Regions from separate parts of the Sulfuritalea sp. genome, predicted to be linked through region 3. Evidence: riboswitches for the same ligand, from Rfam matches in the RefSeq annotation. Region 3 holds a riboswitch; each other region holds the start of a gene.

Region 1 (6,003 bases), on a different contig from region 3:
TCGACATCGACGAGCGCATCCTCAAGCTGCTCGAACTGGTCGAATTCGACCGCTCGCCGCTGACCGACATCAAGCACTGCGGCCCCTGCGATCTGGGCCTGATCGAAGGCGGCCTGTGCAACGCCGAGAACGTGCACGTGCTGCGCGAGTTCCGCAGCCACTGCAAGATCCTGGTTGCCGTCGGCGCCTGCGCGATCAACGGCGGCCTGCCGGCGCAGCGCAATCATCTCGACCTGCGCGACGTGCTCGAAGAGGTGTACCAGACCGAATACCTGACGTCCCACGGCGGCATCCCCAACGATCCGGAACTGCCGCTGCCGCTGAACAAGGTGCATCCGATCCACGAGGTCGTGAAGGTGGATTACTTCCTGCCCGGCTGCCCGCCGCCGGCCGACGCGATCTGGAAACTGCTGACCGACCTGCTCGCCGGCCGCACGCCGACCCTCGGCCACGGCCTGCTGCACTATGACTGAGCCTTAATTGACCACGAGATAGTGGATTCCCCGTAGGAGCGAGCTTGCTCGCGATACGCCATTTTCGCGAGCAAGCTCGCTCCTACAGTCTTAGAGGTAAATTCCATGTCTGAACTCGAAACCGCACTATCCCCCGAAAAACTCCGCCGCGTCGCCATCGATCCCGTGTCGCGGGTCGAGGGCCACGGCAAGGTCACGATCCTGCTCGACGACGACAACAAGGTGCACCAGGTGCGCCTGCACATCGTCGAATTCCGCGGCTTCGAGAAGTTCATCCAGGGCCGCCCCTACTGGGAAGTGCCGGTCATGGTGCAGCGCCTGTGCGGCATCTGCCCGGTCTCGCACCACCTCGCCGCATCGAAGGCGCTGGACATGATGCTCGGCGTCAAGCAGTTGACGCCGACCGCCGAGAAGGTGCGCCGCCTGATGCACTACGGCCAGATCCTGCAATCGCACGCCCTGCACTTCTTCCATCTCGCCTCGCCCGATCTGCTGTTCGGCTTCGGCTCGGACCTGGCCCAGCGCAACATCGTCGGCGTCGTCGCCGCGCATCCCGAAATCGCCAGGAAGGGCGTGCTGCTCAGGAAGTTCGGCCAGGAAGTGATCCGCATGACGGCCGGCAAGCGCGTGCATGGCACCGGCTCGGTTCCCGGCGGCGTGAACAAATCGCTCTCGCCCGAGGAACGTGCCGCGCTGCTCAAGGACATCTACCAGATGGTGGCCTGGAGCCGTGATGCAGTCGGCATGATCCGCCAGTTGTTCGAGCAGAACCTGGCCGAATACAACGCCTTCGGCCGCTTCCGCTCGGCCGGCATGTGCCTGGTGCGCTCCGACGGCGCCATGGACCTGTATCACGGGGCCTTGCGCGCGCGCGACGTCGAGGGCAAGACCCTGTTCGACCATTTCGACTACGGCCGCTACTGGGACGTCATCGCCGAGGACGTCAAGCCCTGGTCCTACATGAAGTTCCCCTTCTTCAAGTCGCTCGGTCCGGAAGACGGCTCCTACCGCGTCGGGCCGCTGACCCGCGTCACGCAATGCGACAGCATCCCGACCCCGCTGGCCGACATGGAGCGTCAGGAATTCATGGCCTACGACGGCGGCAGCGTCACCGGGGCGACGCTGGGCTACCACTGGGCGCGCATGATCGAAATGCTGCACGCGGCGGAAAACATCAAGGACCTGCTGCACGACGACGACATCACGGGCCACGATTTGATGGCGACCGGCTCCCGCCAGGAACGCGGCGTCGGCGTCATCGAGGCGCCGCGCGGCACGCTGATCCACCACTACCGTGTCGATGAGAACGACCTGGTGATCCGCGCCAACCTGATCGTCTCCACCACGCACAACAACCAGGCGATGAACACCGCGGTGCGCGAAGTGGCCAAGCAATACCTCGACGGCGTCGAGATCACCGAAGGCCTGCTCAACCACATCGAGATCGCGATCCGCGCCTTCGACCCCTGCCTATCCTGCGCCACCCACGCGCTGGGGCAGATGCCGCTCGAAGTCGCCATAGTTGGCGCTGACGGCACGGTGATCGACGCGGCAACGCGCGATCACCGCGGCCTGACGCGCGAGACTCGCGAACTGCCTTGACTGCGCCGACGCTGATCTTCGGCTGGGGCAATCCCAGCCGCGGCGACGACGCGCTGGGCCCGCTGTTCGTCGAGCATTTCACCGCCCTCGCGGCGCGCCAACCGGAATGGGGCGAGGTCGAATGCCTGACCGATTTCCAGTTGCAGATGGAACACGCGCTCGACCTGCAAGGCCGCCGCCGTGTACTGTTCGTCGATGCCAGCGTCGATGCGCTGGCGCCCTGCTCGCTGGTCCGCATCAAGGCGGCGCGCGACGCCAGCTTCACCACCCACGCCATGAGCCCGCAGGCGGTGCTCAAGGTCTACGCCGACATCGACGGCGGCGAGCCGCCGCCCTGCTGGCTGCTGGCAATCCGCGGCGAACGCTTCGAACTCGGCGAAGGCCTCAGCACGGCCGCGCAACAATCCCTGCAAGCGGCATTGCAACTCGCCGCAGACTGGATGGATTGCGCATGACTGGGTTGCCGGAATCCGATCCGTCACTCAACAAAACTGGGCAATCCGCCACCGGTGGCAGCCGCAGCAAAAAGAAGGTCTTGTGGGCGGTGTTGTTGCTTGCAACGCTTGTCTGCCTTGGAAGTTATATCGCTGTCATTGCCTATGTGCGATTTGGCGGCCAGGCCGTTAAGGATTTCTGCAGTCAGGAATTGATCGGCAAGTCAATGTCGGAGGCAAAGGAACTTGCCGCCAGGAGCGGGTTGGAGATCGTTGAGCGGGAGGGATTGCTTCGTGTAACCACGGACCCGAACATGTCCCGCCATACCTGCGACCTCAAGCTCAACGCCGGCAAAGTCACATCCGCTAAGGCGTTCTTCCGATTCTGACAATCCGTGTGAGCATTGCGCGCCTGGAACTGCCTCAGGAGGTTGTCTCAGTTCGGCCATGACCCGACACTGGAGATTTCGCTCGATAGCCGACAGTGAGCGCGCGACGTTCCTCCATAGCAGCCATCCACGATGCCGTACGCATTTGTCCGATCCCCGGGCCGTAGCGTAGCGGAAGTGCCGATGATACATTCGTACCGCAACTGTGTGCACGAAGGTGCCGCCAACCTTTCCCCGGCGGCGCAACACGACGGGAAAGTTTTGGCATAAGATGGCGGCGTTTTGGGTGCCTTGCCCTATTGACTTGGGGCGGGTGAAACGGGAAGCCGGTGAAGCTGGGCAACCAGTCATTCCGGCGCAGCCCCCGCTGCTGTAAGCCTGACGACTCCGCTACTGCCACTGTATTGTTCGATACGGGAAGGCGCGGGGAAGATCGACGGCAAGCCAGAAGACCGGCCCAAACATTTGGCGTTGAACCCCGGGGTGCGGGCGAAGGCTGGCGAACGCCTCATTGTTCCGCCAGAAATCCTTGAGCTTCACGGGTCCAGCGATTCGTTGTTATATGGTCAAGGAGTTCAAACATGCATATCGAAGCGGGCGTCGTCGACGGCGCAAAAATGATTCTCAGTTATGGCACGGCCGCGGTTGCTGCCGGGGCAACCGTCAAGGCGGCCGCCGATTTTGTTCGCGAGAACGGGCTTGGCACCCTGCTGGCGCGCAGCGTCCTGGCCGCGCTGATGGTCTTCTGTTTCTTCGAGGTGTTCTTTCACTACCCGGTCGGCGTCTCGGAAGTGCACCTGATCCTGGGCACCACGCTCTTTTTGTTTTTCGGCCTGGCGCCGGCGGCCATCGGCCTGGCCGGCGGCCTGCTGGTTCAGGGCCTGTTCTTCGCCCCCGCCGACCTGCCTCAGTACGCGATCAACCTGACCACCTTGCTGGCGCCGATCTTCGTCATGGGCGTGCTGGCGAAAAAGATCATTCCCGCGCACACCGCCTACGTCGACCTTTCCTACGGCCAGACGCTGAAGCTCTCGGCGGCCTATCAGGGCGGCGTCATCGCCTGGGTGGCGTTCTGGGCGTTCTATGGACAAGGGTTCGGCGCCGAGAACCTGGCGAATGTCGCTTCTTTTGGCGGCGCCTACCTGCTCGTCATCATCGCCGAACCGCTGATCGATCTGGCCGTGCTGGCGGGAGCCAAGTCCCTGCACGCCCTCAAGCGTTCCGCCGCTGTCGACAAACGCTTGTACAACTCCGTTGCAGCTTGAGTTTGCCGGCGTGCCTGGCCGGGTCTGGTTCGTCGGCGCGGGACCGGGCGATCCGGACCTGATCACGGTCAAGGGCCGCGATCTGCTCGCCCGCGCCGGCGCCATCCTGTATGCCGGCTCGCTGGTCGATCGGGCGGCGACGCGCTTCGCGCCGCCGGGCTGCGCGATTCGAGACTCCAAGGACATGACGCTGGAGGAAATGACCGCGTGGCTAATCGAGCAGTGCGGCCGCCATGCCACCGTCGTCCGCCTGCAGACCGGCGACCCCGGCCTGTATGGCGCGCTGATCGAAATGACCCGGCCGCTGACGGCCGCCGGCGTCGAGTGGCAAGTCGTGCCGGGCGTGTCGTCGGCCATGGCGGCAGCAGCAGCGGCGGCGGAGACGCTGACCCTGCCCGAAGTGACGCAGACGGTGATCCTGACCCGCGTCGCCGGGCGTACGCCGATGCCGCCGGGGGAGGATCTGGAGTCGCTGGCGGCCCACAAGACCACTCTGTGCATTTTCCTTTCCATCACACTGCTGCATGAAGTCCAGCAAGCATTGCGCGCCGCCGGCTGGGACGAGAATGCGCCCATCCTTGTGGTGCAGAAGGCGAGCTGGCCCGGCGCGGAAAAGATCATTCGCGGCACTCTCGCCGACATCAAGAAGAAATGCCAGGCCGAGAAGATCGGCAGCCAGGCCATGATCATCGCCAGCCCGACGCTGGGCGCCGCCGATTGGCCCGACCTCGCCCGTTCGAAACTTTACGACCCCACCTTCACCCACCGCTTTCGCAAGGCCGCCCATGGATAACTCAACCACGCTCCTGCTGGTCGGCCACGGCTCGCGCAACCAGGAAGGCAACAAGGAGATCCAGCGTTTCGCCGCCGACTGGCGCCAGCGCCATCCCGACTGGCGCATCGAAGTCTGCTTCATCGAGCACGCCGACGTGCTGCTCACTGAAGGCATGGACCGCGCCGCCAAGAACGCCAGGCGCGTGCTGGTCATACCCTTCATCCTCAACGCCGCCGGCCACGTCAAGATGGAACTGCCGGCCGCGCTGAACGCCGCGCGCCTGAGCCATCCCAAGGTCGAATTCCTCGTCACCCGCCACCTCGGCATGGGGCGCGAAATCCTCGCCGTGCTGCAAGGCCAGCTCGACCGCCTGATGAAGGCGCTGGACATGCCCGACCCGCGCACCACCGGCGTGATCCTGCTCGGCCGTGGCTCGTCGGATGCCGGCGCCAACGGCGAACTGGCAAAAATGGCGCGCTGGATATTCGAGGACAACGAGCACGAACTGGTCGACCTCGCTTTCACCAGCATCACCTGGCCGCGGCTGGAAACCGTGGTGCAGCGCCAGTCCCGGCTGGGCATGACGCAGGTCTGCATCGTGCCGGTCTATCTGTTCACCGGCGTGCTGATGGAGCGCATCAAGTCCCAGGTCGAGCGCCTGAAAGTGCAGTATCCGGGCATCGCCTTTGCCCTGGGCACCCATTTCGGCTTCGACAAGGGCATCTTCGACTTGCTCGACGCCAAGGTCGCCGGCCACGAACTGCCCGAAGGCGGCCTGCTCGAATGCGACGGCTGCAAGTACCGCGCAGCCGCCGAGGCCGAACACCTGCACGATCACAGCCATACGGCCACCGGGGCAGCGCATGGTCACGAGCACGAACACCACCACCACGATAGCATCCACCCCCACGTTCCCGCCTGAAGCCATGACTGCCAATACCGTCACCGAACAGATCACCGCCGCCGGCCGTGCCATCGAGCACGACTCGTTTGCCATCATCGATGCCGAGGCCGGCCCGCACGCCTACACCGCCGAGCAGTGGCCGCTGGTGCGGCGCATGATCC
Region 2 (6,003 bases), on a different contig from region 3:
TCTTCGGCTTCGACAGGTCGGCCATGTCCCACACCGCAACTGACTCGGCGAGTTCCTTGTCGGGATTCTGCGGCGAGTCGGCCCACAGGTTCTTCGATTTCGGATGGGTCTTGACGAACAGGTTGCCCGGCACGTGCTTGACTTCCTGAACGACCTTCCAGTTGAACTCCTTGAACTTGGCGTTCTTCTTGTTGTCCGACGGCGTGCTGATCAGCGTCACCACATCGGCGCCAAGGTGGCCCGTGGCCCACACCGGACCGAACTTCGGATGCGAGAAGTTGGCGCCACGACCCGGATGCGGAAGCTTGGCGACGTCGATCAGGGCAGCCAGCTTGCCGAGCTTGGTATCCACCGCGGCGATCTTGTTCGAGGCATTGGCCGCGACCAGGAAGTAGCGCTTGGAGGCATCCCAGCCGCCGTCATGGAGGAACTTGGCGGAAGCGATGGTGGTGGTCTTCAGGTTCTTGATGTCGGAATAGTCCACCAGCAGGATCTGGCCGGTTTCCTTGACGTTGACCACCCACTCGGGCTTGATCTCGGAAGAGACGATCGAAGCCACGCGCGGCTCGGGGTGATACTCGCCGTCCACCGTCATGCCGCGGGTGCTGACGACCTTGAGCGGCTTCAGCGTGTCGCCGTCCATGATCACGTACTGGGGCGGCCAGTAGGAACCGGCAATCGCGTACTTGTCTTCAAAGCCCTTGAACTTCGAGGTATCGACCGAGCGCGCGTCGAAGCCGATCTTGAGTTCGGCCACCACGGCAGGCTTCTCCATCCAGAGGTCGATCAGCGACAGGCGGCCGTCGCGGCCGATGACATACACGTAGCGGCCCGACTTCGACAGGCGCGAGATGTGCACCGCGTAGCCGGTCTTGACGATGCTGCGGATTTCCTTGGTGTCGCCGTCGATCAGCGCCACTTCGCCGGTGTCGCGCAGGGTGACGGAGAAGAAGTTCTTCAGGTTGAACTTGTTCATCTGCTTGGTCGGCCTGTCCTTGACCGGCACGATGACCTTCCAGGATTCCGACATTTCCTTGAAGCTGTACTCGGGCGGCACATCCGGGGTGTTCTGGATGTACTTGGCCATCAGGGCGATCTCGTCCTTGGTCAGGATGTCGTCGAAGTTCACCATGCCGCCATCGGTGCCGTAACCGATGATCTTTTCCAGGCGATTCTGGCCCAGCTTGAGCGTGCCGCCTTCCGTCTTGGCGCCGTCCTTGGCGGTCTTGGTCCAGTGCGGCTCCAGGTTCTTGCCGGTGGCGCCCTTGCGCAGCACGCCATGGCAACCCGCGCAGCGTTCAAAGTAGATCTTCTTGGCGGTTTCCTTTTCGGCGGCGGTCAAGGTGGGCGCAGCATCCTGCGCGAAGACACTGCCCATGGCACCGGCAATGGCGGAAACGGCAAATAGTCCAAGTACCTTCCTTTTCATACTTCTCTCCTTTTGAATGATTCATCTGAGTCAAAGCGTAGTGCGCCCGCACTGAAAACCCTACCAATCCAATGGTCGCAAGCGTGCGCCGGCACCAAGGCGTAATCCTTGACTCGGATCAAGACTAATTGGATTAAGGGTATTCGCAGCCAGCCGCCGATGCTTTGATATACTGCGCGCTGTTCGTGGTGCCCGCGCATGGATTCCGTGCCGGGTGAAACGGGAAGCCGGTGAGTACCTCCAAAGGGTTCGATTCCGGCGCTGCCCCCGCAACGGTAAGGAAGTGCGGGTTCATCAAGACGCCACTGGGTCGCAAGCCCGGGAAGGCGATGAACCAAGACTTCCAAGCCCGGAGACCGGCCAGGGACAAACCAGCGTATGCGTTGCGGGGTTGCGGCGTGCCGGGGTTTGTGCCGACCCCGTTCATTGCCCTCCCCTCCCGCGCATGCATTTGCCACCTACCGGCTGCGGGGACGCTCGCCGGGATTCGGGAGTTTTTCCATGCATAAGCATTTCACCATCGCCGCCTGCGCGGCCAGTTGTCTTTTCTCCGGTTTTTCCTTCGCCGCCGATCAACTCGCGGCCGTCGTGGTCACCGCGACGCGCCAGGCGACGCGAATCAACGAGGTCATCGCCGACGTCTCCGTGATCGACCGCGAGGCCATCGAGCAGGCAGGCCCGTCGACCACCCTCGGCGACCTGCTGGCGCGCACGCCGGGGATCGAACTGTCGCGCGCCGGCAGCCGCGGCGCCACGGAAAGCGTATTCATCCGCGGCGCCAACGCCGGCCATACCCTGATCCTGCTCGACGGTCTGCGCATCAACTCGGCCACGCTGGGACAGAGCTCGCTGGAAGCGATTCCCCTGGCCCAGGTGGAACGCATCGAAATCCTGCGCGGACCGGCGTCGGCGCTGTATGGTTCCGACGCCATCGGCGGCGTGATCCGCATCACCACCCGGCGCGCGGCGGATGCCCCGCGCCTGGAAGCCAGCGCCGGGGTCGGCAGCCGCGGCGGCCGGGAACTGACGCTGGCCCACGCCAACCGCGTCGGAAAGTTCGACTATGCCGTGCGCGTGGCCGACTCGCGCGCCGAGGGGGTCAACGCCATCACCAATCCGAGCAGCCCGGCCTACAACCCGGACCGCGACGGTTTTGCGCGCCGCAGCCTGTCGCTGGCCGCCACCTGGCGCCCGCAGGAGGGCATCGAGATCGGCGCCCACGGCATCGAAAGCGACGGCGTCAACCACTTCGACAGCAGTTGGCCTTCTGCCAACCTGGATTGGCAGACGCGGACCCGGGTCGTCGCCCACGGCGTGTTCGCCCGCGCGCGTCTGGCCGAAGCATGGCATAGCGAACTGCGCCTCGGCCGCGGCGAGGACCACTCGATCACCACGCCTTCGGCCACCGCGGGCCAGGACCGCGATGCGTTTCGCACGCGCCAGGACCAGGTGGTCTGGCAAAACGACCTGACCCTGCCGCTCGGGCGCGGCCTGGTCGCCGTCGAGAGCCTGCGCGAATCCATAGACTCGACCAGTGTCTATACCAGTCTGCAGCGCCGCACCGATTCCCTGGTGCTGGGCTGGAACGGCTCGACGGGTGCGCATTTCTGGCAGGTCGGGGCGCGCCGCGACGACAATTCCCAGTTCGGCGCGCGGACCACGCAAACCCTCGGCTACGGCTACCGCCTGACCGATGCCTGGCGAATTTCGGCCAGTGCCGGCACCTCGTTCAAGGCGCCGACCTTCAACGACCTGTATTTCCCCAACACGCCTTTCGTCGGCGCCGGCAACCCGCTGCTGCTGCCCGAGTCCGGACGCAGCCGCGAGCTTGCCCTGCATTATGAAATGGGCGGCACCGAGGCTTCGCTGACGGGGTTCCGCAACGAGATCGAGAACCTGATCCAGTGGCAGGAAACCGCACCGGGCTCGTTCTTCTACACGCCGCGCAACGTCGCGACGGCGCGCATCAGCGGCTGGACCGCGGCCGCCCGCACCCGGCTCGGCGCCTGGTCCTTGGACGCCGGCCTCACCGTCCAGGACCCGAAGAACCTGGCCAACGGCGAAGCGCTGGTGCGGCGTGCGCGGCAATTCGGCAGCCTCGCCGCGAGCCGCGATTTCGGCGACTGGTCGCTCGGCGCCGAACTCCAGGCCAGCGGTCCGCGCTACGATGCGCCGGACTTCACAACGGGACTCAACACCAAGAAAATGGGCGGCTACGGCCTGGTGAATCTGCGCGGCGAGTTGCGCCTCGATCACGGCTGGTCGCTGTTCGCCCGCGTCGACAACCTGTTCGACAAGCGCTACGACGTGGTGCGCGCCGCCACCTCGGAGTTCGCCGCGCTGGGCACGACGCTGTTCGTCGGCGCGCGCTTCGCGATGAAGTAAATGCCTAGCCGCCGCCGCGCCCTGCTGCTGCTTGCCGCACTCACGGCGCTGGCGCTCGCCAGCCTGGTCGCGGCGCTGCTGGCGGGATCCTACGCGGTGGCGCCGGGCGAGGTCTGGGCCGCCCTGACGGGGACCGGGCAGGACACCGCCGGCGCGGTGGTCAGCGGCCTGCGCCTGCCGCGTGCGCTGGCGGCTTTCGCCTGCGGCGGCCTGCTGGCGCTGGCCGGTGCGCTGATGCAGGTGCTGCTGAGGAATCCCCTGGCCGATCCCTATGTTCTTGGCATCTCGGGCGGCGCCGCGGTCGGCGCGTTGCTGGCGATGCTGGCCGGCCTGGCGCTGGCCTTGATCAATCTGTTCGCCTTCGCCGGCGCCTTCGCCGCGATGCTGCTGGTATTCGGCCTGGCACGCGGTGACGGCAGCTGGACCCAGACCCGCCTGCTGCTGACCGGCGTCATCGTCGCCGCCGGCTGCAGCGCGGTGGTGGCGCTGATCCTCTCGGTGGCGCCGGAGCACCAGTTGCGCAGCATGCTGTTCTGGCTGATGGGCGACCTGTCGCATGCTGGCACGCCGTGGCCGGCGCTGCTGGTGCTGGCGCTGGGCCTGGCGGCGGCCCTGCCGCTGTCGCGCGACCTCAACCTGCTGGCGCGCGGCGACCTGATCGCGCGCACCCTCGGCGTTCGGGTGCGCGGCCTGCGCGGCGCCGTGTATGTGCTGGCCTCGCTCTTGACCGCGGTCGCCGTGACCACCGCCGGCAGCGTCGGCTTCGTCGGCCTGGTGGTGCCCCACCTGGTGCGCCTGGCGGTCGGCAACGACCAGCGCGTGCTGCTGCCGGCCGCCGCGCTGGCCGGGGGTTCGCTGCTGGTGATCGCCGACACCCTGGCGCGCACCCTGGTCGCGCCGCAGCAACTGCCGGTCGGCGTGCTCACCGCCCTGCTCGGCGTGCCGGTGTTCCTGTATCTGCTGTCGCGCCAGGCCAAGGGCAGCGCGCCATGAGCAGCCTCCTCACGGTGCGCGGGCTCGCGGTCGCCGTCGGCGGCCGCACCGTGGTGCGCGGGCTCGACCTGGAACTCGCCGCCGGCGAGCGCCTGGCCATACTCGGCCGCAACGGCGCCGGCAAGACCACGCTGCTGCACACCCTGGCCGGCCTGCGCGAGCCCGCGGCCGGCCGCATCGAACTGTGCGGCGCCGAGCTGGCGCAGACGCCGCCGCGCCGCGTCGCGCAGTTGCGCGGCGTGCTGCTGCAGCAGCAGGTCGACGCCTTCCCCGCCAGCGTGCTGGAAACCGCGCTGATCGGCCGCCATCCCTGGCTCAAACGCTGGGCCTGGGAAAGCGCCGCCGATGCCCGCATCGCCCGCGCCGCACTGGCCGCGGTCGACCTCGCCGGCTTCGCCGCGCGCGACGTGCAGACCCTGTCCGGCGGCGAGCGGCAGCGCCTGGCGATCGCCACCCTGCTGACCCAGCAGCCGCGCCTGGCACTGCTCGACGAGCCGCTGTCGCACCTCGACCTCAACCACCAGATCGCCGCGCTGCAACTGCTCTCGCGCACCGCGCAGGAAACCGGCACCGCGTTGGTGATGGTCATGCACGATCCGGGGCTGGCCGCGCGCTATTGCGATCGCGCCCTGCTGGTGCATGGCGACGGCCGCGTCGAATCCGGCAGCGCCGCCGCGATGCTCACCGCCGAGCGCCTTTCGGCCCTCTACCAGCATCCCCTGCGCATGGTCGAAGCCGACGGCCAGCGCTGCTTCCTGCCTCTTTGAGAACCCGCCCATGAAACTGCGTTTGCTGTTTCCGCTCCTCGTCTGGCTCGCCGCCGGACCGGCGCTGGCCGCCTGCCCGCGCATCGTCAGCCAGTCGCCCTACCTGACCGCCGCGCTGGAATGGCTCGGCCAGGGCCAGTGCATCGTCGGCGTCTCGCGCTACGACAAGCACGATCTGCCGAAGACCGGCGGCGTCATGGACCCCGATGCCGACGTGCTGGCGATCCTGCGGCCCGAGCTGCTGGTGACGGTCGACTGGGTCACGCCGGAAGCGCTGGCGCAGGCCGTGCCGCAAGGCACGCGCAGCCTGCGCCTGGGCGGCTTCGGTTCCATCGCCGAGAGCGAACGGGTGCTGCGCACGCTGGCCGTGGCCAGCCGGATGGACGACGCCGATGCCCAGGTGCGGCGCTTCCGCCGCGCATGGCAGGC
Region 3 (6,003 bases):
GCACTCTAACGAAGCCCCTTGTGCGGGATGGATAATCCGCCCATGGATGAACACCTCGACAAGGACGCGATCGGCCACGAACTGGCGACCTGCATCGCCGAGGCGCGCGAGTTGCGCGCGGCGCGGGCCGACGATCCGCGCGCCGAGGATTATCCGCACCTGAAGGAATACCAGGCGGCCCGCCTCGCCCACAGCTACGCCGATTTGCTGGCCAGCGCACGCTACAAACCGGCAGCCGAGTTCTTCCTCAGCGACCTTTACGGTCCCAAGGATTTCCGCACGCGCGACGAGGAACTGGCGCGCGTCGTACCCCTCATGGTCCATGTGCTGCCGGCGCGCGCCTTGGCCACGCTGCTCGAAGCCGTGAAGATGGATACGCTGTCCGAGTCGCTCGACACGGCGATGGTGCTGGCCCTGCGCAAGGCCGGGCGCAACCGCGCCATCGACTGGCCCGCCTATGTCGCTGCCTATCGCAGTTGCGGGCGGCGCGAGGATCGCGAACTGCAGATCGCCTTGGTCGACCAGATCGGCAAGACCCTGGACCGCCTGACGCGCATGCCCTTGGTCCGCTACTCGCTCAAACTCATGAGCGGCCCCGCGCATCTGGCCGGGCTGGAAGCACTGCACGGATTTCTGCAGGGCGGCTACGACGCCTTCAGCCGCATGAAGGGCGCCGACGAATTCCTCGCCATCGTCGGCGCGCGGGAGACGGCACTGATGCGGGAGCTGTTTGCCAATCCGGACGCGAGTTATCCGGTGTAATCAGCGCGCCGCTTCGCGGGTCCAGCGCAGTATTTCGTCGAGCGACGCGGACGGCGCCCCGAGGTGCGTCGCGTCGGGCTCGTAGAGTTTGGTCAGCGGATGCCGCGGCAAGGCGTCGAACATGGACTGCTTGATTTTCTGCAGACCGGGATAGTCGCCCTTCGGCGCAATGAACAGGACCGGAACTTTCGGATTCATGTTCTTCATGGCGATCACCTGGTTCATTGCGCCGTCTGGATCGAACCAGGCAAGGTAATTGGCTGGCGTGGCGACAATCGGGTAGGTGCCGCGGGAACTTTCGAAGTCGAGCAACCGGGCTTTCTCATCGCCCTTGCCGTCGGCGGCCAGCTGGCGGGCCTGGGCCACCGCGGCGCCGAGCTTCTCGCGGAAGATCGGGCTGCCGACGCTGCCGCCCGGGGCTATCGCGACGATGCCATCGACCGGATGTTTGCCGCCGAAATAAAGCGCAAAAAGCCCGCCCTGGCTGTGGCCGGCGACGAACAGTTTCGCCGCTCCCTTGGCGCGCAGGCTCTCGAGTGCGGATTCCACCTGCTTTTCCGCCGCCGCGACGTTCGCATCGTAATCGCGCTGCCCGGACCAGGGCATGTCGAGGTTGGCGACCAGGTATCCCTTGCCTTCGAGAGATGCAGCCAGATCCGCCACGTGTTTGGTCGGCGAGCCGCCCTTGCCATGCATGATGACGATGCCGATGCCCGGCAACTGGGCGGCAGCCGGCTGGACGATGCCGGCGACAATCATGGCGAGAACCCATGCCATGTGCTTGCATGCGCTTCCAAACATTTGCTTCTCCTTCGGGGCGTTCGAAAAATCGGACGGCATGACCGGCCTCAGCCGCCCTTGAGTTCCAGCGGCAGGCCGGCCGCGACGAACGTCACCCGCTGCGCGATGCGGGCAATCGACTGGTTCATGCGGCCGGCATCGTCGACATAGAGGCGCGTCACGGCGCCCAGCGGCACGATGCCCAGTCCGACCTCGTTGCTGACCAGGATCACGCGGCCGGGCAGATTCGGCAGGCAGTCGAGCAGTGCCGCGGTCTCGAAAGCCAGCAGCGGGCAATTCACGGCTTCGCCGGCCTCGGCCTGCTGCGCGGCGGAGCCGGCATAGAGCAGGTTGGTCAGCCACAGGGTCAGGCAATCCACCAGCAGGCAGCGGTCGGCCGCGGCATGGTCGTTCAGCGCCGCGGCGAGATGCAGCGGTTCCTCCACCAACACCCAGTGCTGCGCTCGGCGCGCCTGATGATGGGCGATGCGCCGCGCCATTTCCGCGTCGCCGGCCTGCGCCGTGGCGATGTAGCTCACGGCCAGGCCGGACTCGGCCGCGCGCTGCTCGGCCAGTGCGCTCTTGCCCGAACGGGCGCCGCCAAGAATGAGTTCGATCATGGGGCGTCGCCGCTCAGGCCACCGCCACTCGATCCTCGAAACGGCAGACGTCGATATCCACCGTCAGTCGGTGGATCGCGACTTCCGGCACCTTGGCCTTGCCGGCGCCCGGCTTGAGGCGCACGAAACCTCCGGCAACCAACCGGCTCAGCGTGCGGCTGACATTCGATTCGGCGCGGCCGACCAGGCGCGCAAGGTCGGCAACCGATGCCGGCTTGCTGTTCTCGATCACCGCGAGCAGTTGCCGGTTGTCCGGGGTCAGCAAGCGCATTACCGCCTCCACGGAATCGAACGACATCTGTCCGGCATCGACGGGAGGCTGGCGCGTGCCCTTGGCGACGGCAAGCATTTCCGCCTTGAGTTGTTTCATCGATTGAATCTTGAGTCCCATGGTCATTCCTCCTGCTCATCCACAATTTCAAAGCTCACGCCCTGCTCGTTCAAGGTGCACTCGGCTTCCCTGAAAAAATCCTCAAGCAGCGTCTCGACCGAAACGAAGTCGTAGGGACGGCCTTCGTCGCTCGCCGTGCGGTGCCAGTGATCGGCTTCGAGCTTCCGTTTTACGTAGCGCCCGCCCCGATGAGGCACCGAATGTGCGTTGTCGAAACCCAGCAATCGCGTTCTGTCGGGTGCGTGCAAAGTCAACGAATACGCAATGCCGTAAGGCGCCCTGGCCGATTTCTCGATCTGCCGTACCTCAAATCTCAGCGTATGCCCGCTGGCGAAATAATGTACCCGGCCATCGTAGGCCAACAGAAGTTCGAGCGCGTACTCCGGCAAATCCATAGGCACATCATATCAGCCATCGATATGATGTGCAATGCTGTGGGTGCCGCATCCGCCGCGGCAAGCAGCGCGCTGATGGACTGTTGCAGATGTCGGTGCCAGGCCCCATAATTCGCCGCGATTCGGTGGAGGCCTCATGTTGCATGAAGCCTCCTGGGAACACGGTGACAGGTTGATACCTCATTCCGTGGCGGGCCCGCCGCTGTGACCGGGGACGAAGCTTGCAATATGCCACTGGATGAAAATCCGGGAAGGCGCAAGCCAAGGACGATCCGGGAGCCAGAAGACCGACCGATGATTTTCATCAAGCCCGTGGTGCGGGCTTGTGCCGCGTTTGGACGCGCGGGACAAGGCCGCGCCGCTTATGAAAAAAGGATGAATCGGATGCGTTCCCCGCAAGTATTTCCCCGCTTTGAGATTGCCCCGCTGGATCGCGCCCTGAGCGCCGCTTTGCAGCACAAGATCGACCAGAAGACCAAACCCCTGGGCGCGCTCGGCCGCCTCGAAAGCCTGGCCCTGCAGCTCGGCCTGATCCAGCAGAGCCTTTCGCCGCGCATCGCCCTTCCGCACGTGCTGGTCTGCGCCGGCGATCACGGCGCGGCGAAAGCCGGCGTCTCGGCCTTCCCGCAGGAAGTCACCTGGCAGATGGTGGAAAACTTTCTTGCCGGCGGCGCCGCGATCAACGTCCTGGCGCGCCAGGCCGGCATGACGCTGGTGGTGGCCGATGCCGGCGTGGCGCATGAATTCGGTCCGCGCGACGGGCTGGTCGATGCGAAAGTTGGCGCTGGCGGCACGGCGAATTATCTCGAAGGCGCAGCCATGAGCGAGACCGAGTGCGCCACGGCGATGAACAACGGCGCCCGTCTGGCGCGCGAATTCGCCGCCGCCGGCTGCAATGCGCTGGGCTTCGGCGAAATGGGCATCGGCAACACCGCCGCCGCCTCGCTGCTGACCCACTGCATCACCGGCCTGCCGCTGGCCGACTGCGTCGGGCGCGGCACCGGGCTCGACGACGCCGGGCTGGAACGCAAGCGCGCGCTGCTGGCGCAGGCGTTGTCCTTCTGGCCGGAACGGCCCACCGCCAGCGGCGTTGCGCCAGACGATGCGCTTCGCATCCTGAGCCGTTTCGGTGGCTTCGAAATCGCGATGCTGGCCGGCGCGATGCTGGCCGCCGCCGAAGCGCGCATGACGCTGCTGATCGACGGCTTCATCGTCACCAGCGCGCTGCTGGTCGCCGCCCAGGTGTCGCCGGCGATCCTCGACTATTGCGTCTTCGCGCACTGCTCGAACGAGGCCGGCCACCGCCTGCAGCTCGCTTGGCTCAAGGGCCAGCCGCTGCTCGACCTCGGCCTGCGCCTGGGCGAGGGCACCGGCGCGGCGCTGGCGCTGCCGCTCCTGAACGCCGCCTGCGCCTTCATGAACGAGATGGCGAGTTTCGAGTCGGCCGGAGTCAGCGAGAAAAGCTGATGAAGCGCGAGCTGGAATACTTCTTCGCCGCGCTGCGCTTTTTCACGCGCCTGCCGGTGCCGGCCTGGGTCGGCCATGGACAGGACCAGCTCAACCATGCGGCGCGCTACTTCCCGCTGATCGGCATCCTGGTCGGCATCATCGGCGCCGGCGTCACGGAACTCGCGGCGCTGGCGCTGCCGATCGGCGTCGCCGTGCTGCTCGGCATGGCGGCGACGATACTCGCCACCGGCGCCTTCCACGAGGACGGCTTCGCCGATTCCTGCGACGGCTTCGGCGGCGGCTGGGACAAGGCGCAGGTGCTGACGATCATGAAGGACTCGCGCATCGGCAGCTACGCGGCGCTCGGCGTCGGCCTGATCCTGCTCACCAAATGGAGTGCGCTGACCGAGCTCGACGCCGGTCTCGGCCCGCCCTTTCTCGCCATCGCGCTGGTCGCCGGTCACGCAGTGTCTCGCCTGGCCTCGACCGTGCTGATCTATTTCCTCGACTACGTGCGCGACGACGACAGCTCGAAGTCCAAGCCGCTGGCGCAGCGCATGGCGCCGCATGAACTCGCCGTCGCGGCGCTGTGCGGCCTCGCGCCCTGCCTGCTGCTGCCCTTGGCCGAAGTGCTGACGGCGCTGGCGGCGGTGACCCTGAGTACGCTGCTCGCCGCGCGCTACTTCGTGCGCCGCATCGGCGGCTACACCGGCGACTGCCTCGGCGCCGCGCAGCAACTCGGCGAAGTGGCCTTCTACCTGGGGCTGCTGTGCAGCTTTACCTGATCCGCCACCCCGCGCCGCAGGTCGCCGCCGGCGTCTGCTACGGCCGCACCGACCTGGCGCTGGCGGCAGACGTTGCCGCCGCCGCGGCGCGCATCGCCGTGCAACTGCCGCCGCAGTTGCCTGTCTTCACCAGCCCGCTGCAACGCTGCGCGCAACTGGCGCAGGCCCTGCATCCGGCTCCTCAAAGCGATGCGCGGCTGCAGGAAATGCACTTTGGCGTCTGGGAAATGAGCCCCTGGGACCGGATACAGCGTGAGGCGCTGGACGGCTGGGCCGCCGATCCGCTCGGCTATCGGCCGCCGCAGGGCGAATCGGTCGGCGAACTGCAGCGCCGGGTGCATGGCTTCCTCGCCGACGTCCGCCAGCAGGGCCTGGAAAGCGCCGTGCTGGTGACCCATGCGGGCGTGATGAAAGTCATCGTCGGTCAGGCGCAGGGTCTGCCGGCGCGGCGCTGGATGGCGCTCAGCTTCGACTATGAAAGCGTGGTCCGCGTCACGCTCACCGACCAGGATGCTGCCGCGGCAAGCGGCCGCGCCTGATGCCGACGGGATTCAGGCCAGGCTGGCGCTGGCGCTCATCGCCAGCCAGCCTTCGGCATCCGTCGCCCAAAGCCTGACGGTCTTGCCGTCGCCCTCGGGCTGGCCATGGACAGAAAACGGCGCGATGTCGAACAGCGGCTTGTGGGCCTTGAACTCGAACGCCGCGATGGCCGCGCCGGGCAGGTTCCGCCGCAGCAGGTCGAGCAGCAGCGTGGCGATCAGCGGACCATGCACGACGAGGCCGGGATAGCCCTCGACCTCGGTCACATAGCGGCGATCGTA

What was found. A riboswitch is a leader RNA that binds a small molecule or an ion and turns the genes downstream of it on or off. The one in region 3 is predicted to bind cobalamin.
Region 1: linked by a shared signal. The riboswitch ahead of RMO95_RS14030 (energy-coupling factor ABC transporter permease) and the one ahead of cobT (nicotinate-nucleotide--dimethylbenzimidazole phosphoribosyltransferase) in region 3 are both predicted to bind cobalamin.
Region 2: linked by a shared signal. The riboswitch ahead of RMO95_RS17555 (TonB-dependent receptor domain-containing protein) and the one ahead of cobT (nicotinate-nucleotide--dimethylbenzimidazole phosphoribosyltransferase) in region 3 are both predicted to bind cobalamin.

Annotation. Positions count from the first base shown of each region.
Region 1 covers NZ_JASJPC010000029.1:44,657-50,659, forward strand. The annotation lists gene RMO95_RS14010 (NADP oxidoreductase) at 1-473, shown strand, start outside; gene RMO95_RS14015 (Ni/Fe hydrogenase subunit alpha) at 579-2,075, shown strand; gene RMO95_RS14020 (hydrogenase maturation protease) at 2,072-2,530, shown strand; gene RMO95_RS14025 (hypothetical protein) at 2,527-2,898, shown strand; cobalamin riboswitch at 3,166-3,374, shown strand; gene RMO95_RS14030 (energy-coupling factor ABC transporter permease) at 3,480-4,163, shown strand; gene cobM (precorrin-4 C(11)-methyltransferase) at 4,174-4,956, shown strand; gene RMO95_RS14040 (sirohydrochlorin chelatase) at 4,949-5,860, shown strand; gene RMO95_RS14045 (precorrin-8X methylmutase) at 5,865-6,003, shown strand, end outside.
Region 2 covers NZ_JASJPC010000042.1:71,560-77,562, forward strand. The annotation lists gene RMO95_RS17550 (cytochrome D1 domain-containing protein) at 1-1,429, opposite strand, end outside; cobalamin riboswitch at 1,599-1,809, shown strand; gene RMO95_RS17555 (TonB-dependent receptor domain-containing protein) at 1,931-3,814, shown strand; gene RMO95_RS17560 (iron ABC transporter permease) at 3,815-4,807, shown strand; gene RMO95_RS17565 (ABC transporter ATP-binding protein) at 4,804-5,574, shown strand; gene RMO95_RS17570 (hypothetical protein) at 5,585-6,003, shown strand, end outside.
Region 3 covers NZ_JASJPC010000007.1:8,781-14,783, forward strand. The annotation lists gene RMO95_RS02955 (FFLEELY motif protein) at 43-762, shown strand; gene RMO95_RS02960 (alpha/beta fold hydrolase) at 763-1,563, opposite strand; gene cobU (bifunctional adenosylcobinamide kinase/adenosylcobinamide-phosphate guanylyltransferase) at 1,611-2,162, opposite strand; gene RMO95_RS02970 (MarR family transcriptional regulator) at 2,176-2,553, opposite strand; gene RMO95_RS02975 (DUF6516 family protein) at 2,556-2,948, opposite strand; cobalamin riboswitch at 3,055-3,259, shown strand; gene cobT (nicotinate-nucleotide--dimethylbenzimidazole phosphoribosyltransferase) at 3,333-4,415, shown strand; gene RMO95_RS02985 (adenosylcobinamide-GDP ribazoletransferase) at 4,415-5,182, shown strand; gene cobC (alpha-ribazole phosphatase) at 5,167-5,721, shown strand; gene RMO95_RS02995 (MaoC family dehydratase N-terminal domain-containing protein) at 5,734-6,003, opposite strand, start outside.